DNA from 2 places in the Nocardiopsis deserti genome. Region 1 is predicted to be linked to the other one. Evidence: riboswitches for the same ligand, from Rfam matches in the RefSeq annotation. Region 1 holds a riboswitch; the other holds the start of a gene.
The links. Region 1 has a riboswitch for thiamine pyrophosphate ahead of thiD (bifunctional hydroxymethylpyrimidine kinase/phosphomethylpyrimidine kinase). Riboswitches for the same ligand answer to the same signal wherever they lie in the genome.

Region 1 (7,283 bases):
GCACCGTGGAGCCGTGGGTGTCCTTGACCAGGACGCCGTGGTCGGCGAGGCGCTCGCACAGCTCCCGGCCCGAGGCCAGTGACGGGTCGACGTCGATGCCCGCCCACAGCCCGATGCTGCGCGCGGACACCACCCCGTCGCCCACGAACTCCTTGAGGCGGCGTCTGAGCACCTCGCCCAGGCGCCGCGCGTTCTCCAGGTAGGGGCCCTCGGTCAGCATCCGCACGACCGTGCTCCCGACCGCACCGGCCAGCGGGTTGCCGCCGAACGTGCTGCCGTGCTGACCCGGCTGGATGACGCCGAGCACGTCCTCGTCGGCGACCATCGCCGACACCGGCAGGATGCCGCCGCCCAGCGCCTTGCCGAACAGGTAGGCGTCGGGGACCACTCCGCTGTGCTCACAGGCCCGAACGGTCCCGGTGCGGCCCAGGCCCGACTGCACCTCGTCGGCGATGAACAGCACCCGCTCGCGGTCGCAGATCTCCCTGACCCGGGGCAGGAAGTCCGGCGGCGGCACGACCACCCCGGCCTCGCCCTGCACGGGCTCGATGAGGACCGCCGCGGTCGTGGAGTCGATGGCGGCCTCGATGGCCTCGGCGTCACCGTAGGGCACCGACCGGAAACCCGGTGTGTAGGGACCGAAACCCGTCCTGGCCTCCGGGTCCGACGAGAAGGAGACGATGGTGGTGGTGCGGCCGTGGAAGTTGGCGCCCGCCACGACGATGGTCGCCTCGTTCTCGGGTACGCCCTTGACCTCGTAGGCCCACTTGCGGGCCACCTTGATGCCGGTCTCCACCGCCTCGGCGCCGGTGTTCATCGGCAGGACCTTCTCCTTGCCGACCATGTCGGCGAGGGCGCTGACCCACGGGCCGAACTGGTCGTTGTAGAAGGCCCGGCTCGTGAGGGTCACCCGGTCGATCTGCCGGTGCGCCGCCGCGAGCAGGTCGGGGTTGTGGTGGCCGAAGTTCATGGCCGAGTACCCGGCCAGGCAGTCCAGGTACCTCCTGCCCTCGACGTCGGTCACCCAGGCGCCACGGCCCTCGGCGATCACAACGGGAAGGGGTGAGTAGTTGTGCGCCGACCGCGCCCGTGCGAGCGCGATGTGGTCCGCGCCGGAGAGTGCCTCTCCACCGGGGTTCCCGGCGGAGTCCCGCTGTCCCAGGTTCTGGGTGTTGCCCATCTAGCCGCTCCGATCACCATTGACCGATGTCAGACAGTTGATACCCACCGTCGGGCCGGATCGCGCCCCTTCGGCGGGAGGTCTCCAAGAGTTGAGCAGATGATCCGGTGAGCCCACAAGGGGTGGGAGAGATCACAGCGCGGAGGCGATGCCCGAAAACCCGCCCGCGAAACGCCGCGCACACCCTCTGAGCGGGACCATCACATCCGTGGTGACCTGCGATAACGACCCTGGTGACGCGCTCCACAGCCCCGACGGCGGTCGGCCCCTCCTCCGAGGGGTACGGTCGCACCAACAGCCACCCAGCCGCCGCGAGCCCCGTGCCGTGGACGGCCCCCTCGACCGTGCCCGGGAGGTCAGGCGTGCCCACCTTCGCGTCCCCGGACGCCACCTTCTCCCTCTCCCGCCTGTTCGCGGCGGTCGCCGACGCCGTGCCCGACCGGACCGCCCTGGTCGCCGGTCCCCGGCGGCTCACCTACCGCGCCCTGCGCGAGCGCTCACAGCGGCTGGCCCGCCACCTGGTCGGCGCGGGCGTGCGCCCCGGCGAGCACGTCGCCGTCCTGGCGTTCAACCGCGCCGAATGGGTGGAGTCCTTCCTGGGGATCCTGCGCGCGGGAGCGGTCCCGGTCAACGTCAACTACCGCTACGTCGCGGGCGAACTGCGCCACGTCCTGGCCGACTCGCACGCGGTCGCGCTGATCGCGGAGGACTCGCTGGCCGGAGCGGTGGCCACGGTCCGCTCCGACCTGCCCCGGCTGCGCCACGTCCTGCTCGTCGCGGACGGCTCCGCGCGCGGGGCGGAGGGCCGCGACTACGAGGAGGCGCTGGCCTCGGCGCCCGACGACGCGGTCCTGCCTCCGACCAGCGGCGAGGACCACTACCTGCTCTACACCGGAGGCACGACGGGCTATCCCAAGGGCGTGCTGTGGCGGCAGGCGGACATCTTCCGCGCGGCCCTGGAGCGCCGCGCTCCGGGCACGCCCAGCGCCCGGACCCCGGAGGAGGTGGCCGAGCGCGCCACGCGCTGCTTCGAGCAGCGCATGCTGGTCCTCGGACCGCTCATGCACGCGGCCGGGCAGTGGAACGCGCTGAGCATGCTGCTGTGCGGCAAGCGCGTGGTGCTGTCCACCGACCGCAGCTTCCGTCCGGACCGGGTGCTGGAGACGGCGCACCGGGAGGGCGTGCACGTGCTCCAACTGGTGGGCGACGCCATGGCCCGCCCGCTGGCCCGCCACCTGCTCACCGAACCGGGGCTGTGCCCGGACCTGGCCTCGATCCGCTCCGGCGGCACCCCGCTCACCCCGGCGGTGCGCGCGCTGTGGCACGCCTGGCGCGAGGACGTGTCCCTCTCCGACGCCTACGGGGGTTCGGAGACGGGCGTGTGCGGCTCGGCGACCGGCGCCGAACCGGCCGGCCCGCCGGAGGCCCCGGCCCGGGGCGGCCCCTCCGGCAGCCGCAGCTTCACCATGGGCGGCAGCATCGCGGTGCTGGACGCGTCCCTGCGCCCGCTGCCCCCGGGGTCACGCGAGGTGGGGCGGATCGCGCGCACCGGACGGATCCCGCTGGGCTACTACAACGACCCCCTGGCGACCGCGCGCACCTTCCCCACCGACGCCGAGGGGCGCCGCTGGGCGCTGTCGGGCGACTTCGGGACGTGGGACGCGGACGGCTCGATCGCGCTGCTGGGACGCGGGAGCGCGGTGATCAACACCGCCGGGGAGAAGGTCTACCCCGAGGAGGTGGAGGCCGCGCTCAAGGCGCACCCCTCGGTGGAGGACGCCATCGTGGTGCCCTCGCCCGACGAGTACCTCGGGCAGCGGGTGACCGCCCTGGTCTCGCTGGCCGCGGGCGCCCGCCTGGAGGAGGCCGAGCTGCGCGCGTACTGCCGTGTGCGGCTGGCGGGGTTCAAGGTTCCGCGGACCGTGCACTTCGTGGACCGGGTGCGTCGTACGGCGGTCGGCAAGCAGGACTACCGGTGGGCGGCGTCGGTCACCGGGACCGGGGCGTCCGCTCCGGCCGTCCCGACCCTCCCCTGAGTGCCGACCCGGGCCCCGGCACAGCTTCCAGGGCGGGGCCGTGCCCGAGACGGATCCCGTGCCCGGTCTCCCCGGCTCCGGAGCGGGTCCGGGACCATGGCCAGCGCAGGCCCCACGGCCGGGCTCCCCGGTTCCTCGGTCCCCCACTGCGGAACTCCGCACCGGGGCGATACGGGACCCTTCATTTCGGGCACAGGGTCAATACGGACTTACTCAGCCGAAACAGGGGTTGCGCATGTTTCCGACCGCTCTCCACCCGCTCCGCCACCGCTAGACTGGCGTCGCCTGGTTCCAGGCCCCACGGTTTCCTCTCCCCCGCTCCGACCGGGTCGCACACTTCCGGCCGGGGGCGCGACCGGTTTCCACCGCGCACCGTTCGGGGCCGTGGAACGCGTTGACCACCTTTGACCCACCTCCCACCCGTGCACATGGTGCGCATGCGGTGACACCACTAGGACGGAGGACGGCGCGCTTCCCCGGGTTCCGCCCGGAGCACGCCCAAGAACCCAGATGCCCAACTCAGTAGGCAGCTACATCTTCAACGCGGTGCGCGGCGGCGCCGTGGGCGCCTCGGAGGCCCTTCCCGGTATCAGCGGCGGCACGGTCGCCCTCATCGTCGGCCTGTACGACAAGCTCATCGGCGGCGCCGGCCACATGGTCAGCGGCGTCAGGCGCTACGTCACCGACGTCCCGCGCGGGCGCGGAAGGGAACGCGCCCAGGAGCAGTTCCGCCAGGTGGACTGGAGCGTGCTGATCCCCGCGCTCGTCGGCATGGTGGCCTTCCTCGGTATGGCGGCCGTGCTCCTCGCACCGCTGGTCGAGGCCCACACCCAGTACGCGTACGCGCTGTTCTTCGGCCTGGTCCTGGCCTGCCTGTGGATCCCCTACACCGGTGCGGGCCAGAAGTGGCGGGCCTGGCACTACCTCGTCGCCCTGGTCTTCGCCGCGGGCGCGTTCTTCCTCACCGGCCTGCCCGGCGCCAACCTGCCCACCCACCCGGTGGTCGTCTTCCTCGCCGCGGCGGTGGCCGTCTGCGCCCTGGTCCTTCCCGGGCTGTCCGGATCCTTCATCCTGCTCACGCTGGGCCTGTACGAGCCCACGATCAGCGCGGTCGGGGACATGGACGTCGCCTACCTCTCGGTGTTCGCCCTCGGCATGCTCACGGGCCTGTCACTGTTCGTGAAGCTGCTCCAGTACCTGTTGGAGAACTTCCACCACATGACCCTGGTGGTCCTCACCGGCCTCATGGCCGGTTCGCTGCGCGCCCTGTGGCCGTGGCAGGACGAGGACCGCACCGTCCTGCCCCCCACCGACGTCCCCGTGACGGTGGCCCTCATGGTGGTCGGCTTCGCGATCGTGGCGGCGGCCATCGTCTGGGAGAGCCGTAAGCGCCGCCGGATGGAGGAGTCCGAGCACGGCCGGGTTCCCACCCACGTCTGAGAACGGGAACGACAACCGCATGACAACGAATCTGCTGATGACCGCGGCCTCGACGACGGACGTCGACGTCGCCCACGAGTACGAGGGATTCATCGGGTGGGTCCTGGGCCTGATGACGACCCTGGGCGAACCCGGTGTCGGCGTGGCGCTGTTCATCGAGACCTTCTTCCCCCCGATGCCCAGTGAGGCGGTCCTGCCCGGCGCCGGGTTCCTCGCCTACGCCGGGCACATGAACGTGTGGCTCGCCATCCTGTGGGCGACGATCGGCTGCCTGGTCGGCGCGTGGGGCTTCTACGCGGTCGGCGCGCTCCTGGGCCGCGACCGCACGGCCTGGCTGGTCGAGAAGACCCCGCTGCTGGAGATCGAGGACTTCTACAAGGCCGAGCGCTTCTTCACCCGCTTCGGCGGCCTCGCCGTCCTGCTGGGCCGGTGCGTGCCCCTGGTCCGCAGCTTCATCTCGGTGCCCGCCGGGATCGAGCGGATGCCCCTGTTCAAGTTCTCGCTGTACACGGTCATCGGCTCCGCGGTGTGGAACACGATCTGGATCGGCCTCGGCTACGTCTTCGGCCCGGCCATCGAGCCCGTCCTGGCCCAGTGGAGCGGCGTGATCAGCAACGTCGTGGTCGTGATCATCGGCCTGCTGGTGCTGTGGTTCATCCTGGCCCGCGTCTACAAGCGGACCAAGGCCCGCCGGACCGAGGGCACCTCCGCCTGAGGCTCCTCTCCCCGGGGCACCGTCCCCCGTGAACCCCTCCAGGGGTCCGCCCGCGTCCCCGGGCGGACCCCTTCGGCGTTCTGTGGGTATCCTGCCCGGAACGCACCGACAAGCACACACCGGCCGGGGCCGCCGACGCGGCCCCGGAGGCGCGGGGTGCCGGGACGCGTTCCCGGCTGAGAGCACACCCGTCGAACCTGCCCTAGTTAGCACTAGCGAAGGAACGCCATGAGCGCGTACAACATCGTGTCCATCGCCGGCAGCGACCCCAGCGGGGGCGCGGGCGTCCAGGCCGACCTCAAGGCCTTCTCCGCGCACGGGACCTTCGGGATGACCGTGGTCACCGCGCTCACCGCCCAGTCCACGCGCGGCGTCACCGGGGTCCACCCGGTCCCGGCACGGTTCGTCGCCCACCAGATGGACACCCTCTTCGCCGACGCCGCCGTGCACGCGGTCAAGGTGGGCATGCTGGGCACCTCGGAGGTCACCGAGGCCGTGGCCGAGGCGATCGACCGCCACGCGCTGCCGAACGTGGTGGTGGACCCGGTGATGGTCGCCAAGAGCGGGGACCGGCTGCTGGAGGCCTCGGCCGTCGACGCGCTGCGCACCAAGCTCCTGCCCCGCGCGGACCTGGTCACCCCGAACCTGCCCGAGGCCGCCGACCTGCTGGAGGAGCCCGAGGCGACCGACCTGGCGTCGATGCGCGCCCAGGCCTGGCGGCTGCTGGAGCTCGGCCCGCGCCGGGTCCTGCTCAAGGGCGGCCACCTGATCGGCGGGGAGAGCGTCGACGTCCTGGTCGCCCGGGACGCCGACCCGGTCGAGTTCCGCGCCCCGAGGGTCGCCACCCGCAACACGCACGGCACCGGTTGCACGCTGTCCTCCTCGATCGCGGCCCTGCTGCCGCAGCGGCCGGACGTGGCCGCCGCGGTGGGCGACGCCAAGGACTACCTGACCGAGGCCATCCGGCGCGCCGACGAGATCGACGCGGGCGGCGGACAGGGCCCGGTGCACCACTTCCACGCCTGGTGGTAGGCGGCGCGGCGTCCCCCGGGCCCCACACCCGCGGCCCGATGCCCAGCCCGTGCCGTCGGCGCACGTCGGGCGCACGCGGTGGAGCATCCCGAGCCCGCCGGGGCTGTGGGGGCCGCCACCGGAAGGTCCGGGGGCGGGACCCGACCCGGGAGGTCCGGAAGCGGACCCCGACGCCGAGGGGGACCGGCTCCGTGCCGGTCCCCCTCCTCGTCCCGTCCTCCTGCGGAGGCGGAGCTGCTACTTGGTCACGTCCTGCATGACCTTGTCCGGGTCCCTCCAGTCGGGGTGGGCGAAGAACTTGCGCGTCTCCGCCGCGATGACCGGGGACAGCAGCAGGAGCCCGATGAGGTTGGGCAGGGCCATCAGGCCGTTGGCGATGTCGCTGAACAGCCAGACAGAGTCCAGGCTGGCGACCGCGCCCACGTAGATGACGGCGATGAACACCAGGCGGTAGGGCAGGACCAGGCGGCGGCCGCCCAGGAACACCATGCAGCGCTCGCCGTAGTAGGCCCACCCGAGCAGGGTGGTGAAGGCGAACACGGCCACCGCGACGGCCACGATGACGGCACCGGCCGGGGCGAGCGCGGGGCTGATCGACCCCAGGCCCTCGGAGACCGCGTTGCTGGTCATCAGCGAGCCGTCATCGCCGCCTTCGGTCCAGACGCCGGTGGTGATGATGACCAGGCAGGTCATGGTGACCACGATGATGGTGTCGATGAAGGTCTGCGTCATCGAGACCATGGCCTGGCGGACCGGCTCTTTGGTCTTGGCCGAGGCGGCGGCGATGGCCCCGGTGCCCAGGCCCGACTCGTTGGAGAAGATGCCGCGGGCGAAGCCCTGCCGGATGGCCATCATGATGCCCGCCCCGGCGAAGCCGCCC
Region 2 (7,283 bases), on a different contig from region 1:
CGGGGGCGGCGTCCACCCCGAGCCGGGCGGCGCGCTGGACCGGATCGCGCAGTTCTTCGTCGTCATGGCGGTGGACATGCGCAGTTATCCGATGTTCGCCTTCCTGTTCGGGTACGGCATGGTGCAGCTGGCCCGGCGCCAGGAGGCGGCGGGCTCGTCCGTGCGGGAGGTGAACGCGCTGCTGCGCCGCCGCAACCTGTGGCTGCTCGCGTTCGGGTTCGTCCACGCCCTGCTGCTGTGGATGGGCGACATCCTGGGCGCCTACGGTCTGGCCGGACTGCTCCTGGGCTGGCTGTTCCTGCGGCGCAGGGACGTCACACTGCTGGTGTGGGCGGGCGTGTTCACCGGGCTGGCCGCGCTGCTGGCGGCGTTCAGCCTGCTGGGCCTGGCCTTCATGCCCGCGGACACCTCCTCCTCGGCCGCGTTCAGCACGGACCTGATGGCCGACAGCATAGGCAACACCTCGGTCCTGGGCGCCGCGCTGGGCCGCGTCCTGGACTGGCCGCTGATCACGCTGGGCCAGGGTCTGCTGGGCATGGTCGTGCCCGCGGCGATCCTGCTCGGCTACTGGGCCGCGCGCCACCGGACCCTGGAGGAGCCGGGCGGGCACCTGGGCCTGCTGCGCTGGACCGCGGCCTTGGGCATCGGCGTGGGCTGGCTGGGCGGACTCCCCCTGGCCCTGGCCCAGATCGGGGTCTGGGACCTGTCCCCCGCGCAGGCGGGCATGCTGACCATGCCGCACATGGTGACCGGGCTGGCCTGCGGCCTGGGCTACGTGGCGCTGATCGCGCTGGCGGCGCACCGGATCCAGGGGCGCGGTCGCGCACCGGGCGCGGTGGTCGGAGCTCTGTCGGCGACCGGCAAGCGCTCGCTGTCGGCCTACCTGGCCCAGTCGGTGCTGTGCGCGCCGGTCCTGGCGGCCTGGGGCCTGGGGCTGGGCGGCGAGCTCACCTCCTGGTCGATGGCCCTGTTCGCGGTGGGCGTGTGGCTGGTGACCGTGGCGGCGTCCTACGCGCTGGAGCGCGCGGGCAGGCGCGGACCGGCCGAGGCGCTGCTGCGCCGCCTGGCCTACCGGCGCCCGGTCGCGCGGGGGGCTCGGGAGGCGGAGGAGCCCGGGCGCGGACCGGGTCAGGGGGTCGGGCACGGACCGGCCCGAGGGCCCGCGGGCGGCGAGCGCCCCGCGCCCTGACCTCGGCGCAACCACAGCGCCGACCGCACCGCGCCCATCCCCGCGGCGCAAAAAGGCGCGTGCCGCTCAGCGCCCGGCAGGCCCTCGTAACGCAGGATGGGGTGTCATGGGCGACGATCACACGACAAACCACACCATAGGGGTGACGGGGGCGACCGGGGCGCTGGGCGGGCGGGTCGCCGCGCGGATCGCGCGGCTGGGCAGACCCCAGCGGCTCATCGTACGCGACATCAACCGCGCTCCCGAGTATCCCGGCAGCAGCGCGGCGATGGCGGCCTACGAGGACTCGACGGGCTTCGAGCGGGCGTGCCGGGGGGTCGACACGCTGTTCCTGGTCTCGGCCACCGAGTCCGAGGACCGGATCGACGTCCACGTGAGCGCGGTGGACGCGGCGGTCAAGGCGGGGGTCTCCCGGATCGTCTACCTGTCCTTCCTGAGGGCGGGGCCGGCGTCGACCTTCACGTTCGCGCGCACGCACTTCTTCACCGAGGCACACATCCGCTCGACGGGGGTGCGGTACACCTTCCTCAGACCCAGCCTGTACCTGGACCTGCTGCCCGACTGGGTGGACGACGGGGGTGCGGTACGGGGTCCGGCCGGTGACGGCCGGATCGCGTGGGTCTCGCGCGACGACGTGGCGGACGTGGCCACGGCGGTGCTGACCGACCCGGCGGCCGCGCTCGCCTCGCACAACACCAGCCACGACGTCACCGGTCCGGAGGCGCTGTCCCTGGGCGCGACGGCGGAGAGGCTGGGCGTGCTCACCGGGCGCTCTGTGCGCTACGTGCCCCAGACACGGGAGGAGGCGTTGGAGTCGCGCCGCCCCAGCGGTGCCCCCGACTGGGCGGTCGAGGGCTGGGTGACCTCCTACGCCGCGATCGCCGCCGGGGAGCTCGACGTGGTCTCGCCCGCCGTCCCCGACCTGACCGGCCATCCCGCCCAGTCCATCGAGGGCTTCCTGCGGCGCCATCCCAGCGCCCTGTCGCACGTCGCGGTCTGACCGCGTCCCCTCCCCTCCGCCGCGCCCCGCGCGCGGCGGCCTCCCTGTGCCGCGGGTCTCATCTCCACCCGATCCTTGACCTCAATAAATGTTGAGGTAAGAGGCTGGGCGGTGTTGGAGACAGGCAGTGCGCACCGAGGGAGAACGACATGCGAGCGGTACAGGTCGAGGGGTTCGGCGGCCCGGAGGTCCTGGTGGTCCGGGATGTGCCCGAGCCCTGGGTGGGACCGGGTCAGGCACTGGTGGAGGTCGCCGCGGCGAACGTGATGTACCTGGACACCCTGGTCCGCGGCGGTTGGGGGCTGGACTACTTCCCCGTGACTCCCCCCTACGTCCCCGGCGCGGGCGTGGCCGGGCGGGTGGTCCGGATCGGTCAGGGCGTGGACCCGGGCTGGGAGGGGGCCACGGTGGTCGCCGACACCGGGCACACGGACGCGACGCCGGAAGGGCCCACCCTGCCCGTGGACGGTTACGCCGAGCGGGCCGTGGTCCCGGAGTCGGCTCTGGTCAGGGTTCCCGATGAGGTGGACCCCCGCGCGGCACTGGCCCTGCTGCACGACGGGCCGACCGCGCTGGCGCTGGAGCGGGCGGCGGGCTTCGGCCCCAGCACCACGGTCCTGGTCGCCGCGGCCGCCGGAGGGGCGGGCACCCTGGCCGTCCAACTGGCCCGCACGGCCGGGGCCCGGGTCATCGGCGCGGCCAGGGGCGGGGCCAAGCTGGCCCTGGTCCGCGAACTGGGCGCGCAGGAGACCGTGGACTACTCCGAGCCGGGCTGGCCGGAGCGGGTGCGCGCGCTGACCGGTGGCGCCGGGGTCGACGTGGTCCTGGACGGCGCCGGGGGCGCGCTGGGCGCGGCGGCCTTCGAGACCCTGGCCGACGGCGGCCGGTTCGTCGGCTACGGTTCCGCGGGCGGGAGCTTCACCGAGGTGGACGCGGAGGAGGCCGGGCGCCGCGGGATCGAGGTCCTGGGCCTGTTCGACCTCAAGGCGGCCGACGGCGACCGGCAGGACGCCCTGCGGATGGCGCTGGAGATGGCCCGCATGGGCAGGATCACCCCGCACGTGGGGCTGACCCTGCCGTTGGAGCGGGCCGCCGAGGCGCACGCCGCGCTGGAGGGGCGCACGGTGCTCGGCAAGGTCCTGCTGCTTCCCTAAGGCCGCGCGGCGCTGGGCGGCCGGGCCCCGGCGGAGCGGCTCCGACGGGCCTCCGGTGCCGGCCGCCCGTCAGTCCCCGGCGCGGGCCGCCAGGCGCTGGCGCAGAGCGGCGGCGGCGGCCCGGGGGTCCTCCGCCTCCGTGATCGCGCGCACGACCACGACCCGGCGGGCCCCGGCGTCCAGCACGCGGTCGATGTTGTCGGCGTCGATCCCGCCGATGGCGAACCAGGGGCGGTCGGTGCCCAGCGAGGCCGCCTCCTCCACCAGCTCCAGCCCGGCGGCCGGGCGGCCCGGCTTGGTGGGGGTCGCCCAGGTCGGGCCGACGCAGAAGTAGTCGCTGCCCGGCTCCTCGGCGGAGGCTGCCGCGGCGGCGACGTCGTTGTTGGAGCGGCCGATCACGGGGTCCGCGCCGATGATGTCTCGGGCCATGGGCACGGGCAGGTCGCGCTGGCCCAGGTGGAGGACGTCGGCGCGCACGGCGCGGGCGATGTCGGCGCGGTCGTTGACCGCGAGCAGGGCGCCGTACCGCTCGCACGCCTCCTTCATCACCTCCAGGGCCGCGATCTCCTCGCGCGCCTCCAGGCCCTTGTCCCGGAGCTGGATGATGTCCACTCCCCCGGCCAGGGCGGCGTCGGCGAACTCGGCGAGATCGCCCCGACCGGTCCGGGCGTCGGTGCACAGGTACAGAAGCGATGCGTCCAGGCGCTTGCGCAGGCTGGTTCCGTGGCTGGTCCTCACACAGTCCACCCTAGGCCCTGGCGCGTTCGGGCCCAAGGGGGAGGGACGCGGCGGCGCGCCCCTCCCCCCGTTCCCACCCGGCCCCCGACCGGATCCGCGAGGTCGCGGACCGGAGCCCGCGGACTAGAAGGCCATGCTCTGGGCCCGGCGGCGCACCTCGGTGCCCCGGTTCTCGCGCATGGCCTGGATCGGCGTGCCCGGCAGGGAGTCGTCGGGGGTGAACAGCCAGCGCAGGGCCTCCTCGGAGGAGAAGCCCGCGTCGGTGAGCAGCAGCAGTGTTCCCGGCAGGCCCTTCACCAGGTCGTCACCGTCGATGAAGGCGGCGGGGATGGACAGTTCGCCGTCGCGGACCACACCCATCATGCGGTTCTCGCGGATCAGCGTCTTGATCCGGTTCGGGCTCACGCCCAGCGGCGCAGCCGCCTCCTTGAGGGTCAGCCAGTCGCCGATGAGCGTGTCGATGTCGCGTTGTGTCACACCACCAATCTGCCACATCCGCGCACCTCCTTCCCCCCGGCAGGGGGCGCGTCGGGGACGGGTCCTAGAATGGGGACAGACCCCTACATCCCGCGGGAGCCGGGTGGGACCCGGCTGAGAGGGAGGCTGTGAGCCTCCGACCGCACGAACCTGATCCGGATCATGCCGGCGAAGGGAGTGGAAGCCACAGCCGTGCGCACCTCCAACGATTCCCACCGCGACCGCGTCGTCGTGGTCGGCGGCGGCCTCGTCGGGCGGGTCACCGCCTGGCGCGCCGCCCAACGCGGACTGCGCGTCACCCTGGTCGAGTCCGACCCGACCCGCGCCGCCTCCACCGTGGCGGCGGGCATGCTGACACCCGCCACCGAGGCGGTGTTCGGTGAGGAGCCCCTCATGGAGCTGGGCCTCCGCTCGGCCCGCATGTACGCGGACTTCGTCGCCGAACTGGAGGAGGCCAGCGGCCTGGACGTGGGCCACCGCGCCACCGGCACGCTCCTGGTCGCCTTCGACCGCGACGACCTCGCCGTCCTCACCGAACTGCACGCGCTCCAGCAGCGGCTGGGCATCGCCGCCGAGCGCCTCACCGGCCGCGAGTGCCGCCGTCTGGAGCCCATGCTCGCCCCGTCCGTGCGCGGCGGCGTCCTGGCGCCCGACGACCACTCCGTGGACCCGCGGCGGCTGCTGCGCGCCCTGACGGCGGCGGGCGAGCGCGCGGGCGTCACCGAGGTCCGCGGGCGGGTCCAGGAGGTCCTCTCCCCCGGTCCCGGAGGCGCCCGGCTGGGCGTGCTCCTGGCCGGGGAGACCCCGGCCTCGGGCGCCACGGCCCGGGAGACCCTGCCCGCGCACCAGGTGGTGCTGGCCGCGGGCTGCTGGGGCAACGCCGTCGGGGTCCCCGAGCCCGTGGTCCCGCCGCTGCGCCCGGTCAAGGGACAGCTGCTGCGCGCCCGGGTGCCCGACGGCGGGCCGCCGCTCGTCAGCCGGACCGTCCGCGGCCTGGTCCGGGGCTTTCCGACCTACCTGGTTCCGCGCGCCGACGGCGAGGTCGTCATCGGTGCCACCCAGGAGGAGCTGGGCCACGACACCTCCCTCACCGTCGGGGGGCTCTGGCAGGTGCTGCGGGACGCGCGCGAACTCGTCCCCGGGGTGAGCGAGCTGGAGGTCACCGAGACCTGCGTCGGGCTGCGCCCCGGCTCCCCCGACAACGAACCCCTCCTGGGACCCACCCGGGTTCCGGGACTGCACCTGGCCGCCGGGCACTTCCGGCACGGGGTGCTGCTGGCCCCGGTGACCGGTGAGGCCATGGCCCGCGCCCTGACCGACGGAGACCTGCCGGAGTACGCCCGCCGCTTCACGGCACGACGCGCAAGTAGGTAGTAGCAGTGGAACTGATCATCAACGGCGACCGCCGCGAGTTCACCGACGACACGACCGTGGAAGCGGTCGTACGCGACCTGACCGGCACCGAGGTCCCCGGCGGTATCGCCGTGGCCGTCAACGACGAGGTGGTGCGCCGGGCCGCGTGGGCCGCGAGCCCGCTCAACCAGGGCGACCGCGTGGACGTCCTCACCGCAGTACAGGGAGGCTGAACTTGAACGACGACCTCGTGATCGCGGGAACCTCCTTCGGGTCCCGACTGATCACCGGAACCGGAGGGGCCCCCTCCCTGGAGGTCCTGGAGGAGGCCCTGATCGCCTCCGGCACCGAGCTGACCACCGTGGCGATGCGCCGGGTCTCCCCCGGCACCCAGGGGTCGGTGTGGGACGTCCTGACCCGCAACAGGATCCGGGCGCTGCCCAACACCGCCGGGTGCTTCACCGCCGTCGACGCGGTGCGCACCGCCCGCCTGGGCCGCGAGGCGCTGGACACCGACTGGGTGAAGCTGGAGGTGGTGGCGGACGAGCACACGCTGCTGCCCGACCCCGTCGAGCTGCTGGACGCCGCCGAACAGCTGGTGGACGAGGGCTTCACCGTGCTGCCCTACACCAACGACGACCCCGTGCTGGCCCGGCGGCTGGAGCAGGTGGGCTGCGCCGCGGTGATGCCGCTGGCCGCCCCGATCGGCTCGGGGCTGGGCATCCGCAACCCGCACAACCTGGAGCTGATCGTCGAGCGGGCCGGCGTGCCGGTCATCGTGGACGCGGGGATCGGCACCGCCAGCGACGCCGCCCTGGCCATGGAACTGGGCTGCGACGCGGTCCTGCTGGCCACGGCCGTGACCCGCGCCCAGGACCCGGTGCGCATGGCCGCCGCGATGCGCGACGCCGTCCGCGCGGGCCGCGGCGCCCGCCTGGCGGGGCGCATCCCGGTGCGGCGCCACGCCCAGGCCTCCTCGCCGTCCGTGAATTAGGCCACCTCGACCCCGTGTCCCGCTCCCGGATCCCCGCGGGCCGGTGCGTCCCACCTGGGGCGTTTGGTGCCGTCCTCTACCGTGGAACGAGTGTGCGGCCCGGAAGGGAACACCCCACACACCACGACAACCCAGGCGCGAGCGTCCCACCGCTAACAGAGCGGGCCTCACCGGGAACGGGACGACCCACCGACCGGTGAAGCACACACCACCCGGACCGGGAAAGCCCCGGCCGGGGACCGGACCCACCCCCCGGGAGGCCGAGCAGGCCTCCCCGGGGCCCCACGGGCCCCACCGACACTGGAACGGGACGGCGCGACCGCGAACCGCGGGGCAGACCTGGCGTGGGCTTCCGCTATCGTGTCGGTTCGACACCCG

Region 2: linked by a shared signal. The riboswitch ahead of thiO (glycine oxidase ThiO) and the one ahead of thiD (bifunctional hydroxymethylpyrimidine kinase/phosphomethylpyrimidine kinase) in region 1 are both predicted to bind thiamine pyrophosphate.

What each region holds. Positions count from the first base shown of each region.
Region 1 covers NZ_ML703348.1:228,892-236,174, forward strand. Annotated here, with positions in the region: gene rocD (ornithine--oxo-acid transaminase) at 1-1,180, opposite strand, end outside; gene FYW99_RS03835 (acyl-CoA synthetase) at 1,543-3,216, shown strand; gene FYW99_RS03840 (DUF368 domain-containing protein) at 3,727-4,656, shown strand; gene FYW99_RS03845 (DedA family protein) at 4,676-5,371, shown strand; TPP riboswitch at 5,514-5,612, shown strand; gene thiD (bifunctional hydroxymethylpyrimidine kinase/phosphomethylpyrimidine kinase) at 5,600-6,403, shown strand; gene FYW99_RS03855 (alanine/glycine:cation symporter family protein) at 6,641-7,283, opposite strand, start outside.
Region 2 covers NZ_VWVS01000022.1:78,201-85,483, forward strand. Annotated here, with positions in the region: gene FYW99_RS26695 (DUF418 domain-containing protein) at 1-1,189, shown strand, start outside; gene FYW99_RS26700 (SDR family oxidoreductase) at 1,296-2,189, shown strand; gene FYW99_RS26705 (zinc-binding dehydrogenase) at 2,339-3,343, shown strand; gene thiE (thiamine phosphate synthase) at 3,413-4,081, opposite strand; gene FYW99_RS26715 (Rv2175c family DNA-binding protein) at 4,205-4,558, opposite strand; TPP riboswitch at 4,641-4,752, shown strand; gene thiO (glycine oxidase ThiO) at 4,721-5,932, shown strand; gene thiS (sulfur carrier protein ThiS) at 5,938-6,144, shown strand; gene FYW99_RS26730 (thiazole synthase) at 6,147-6,905, shown strand.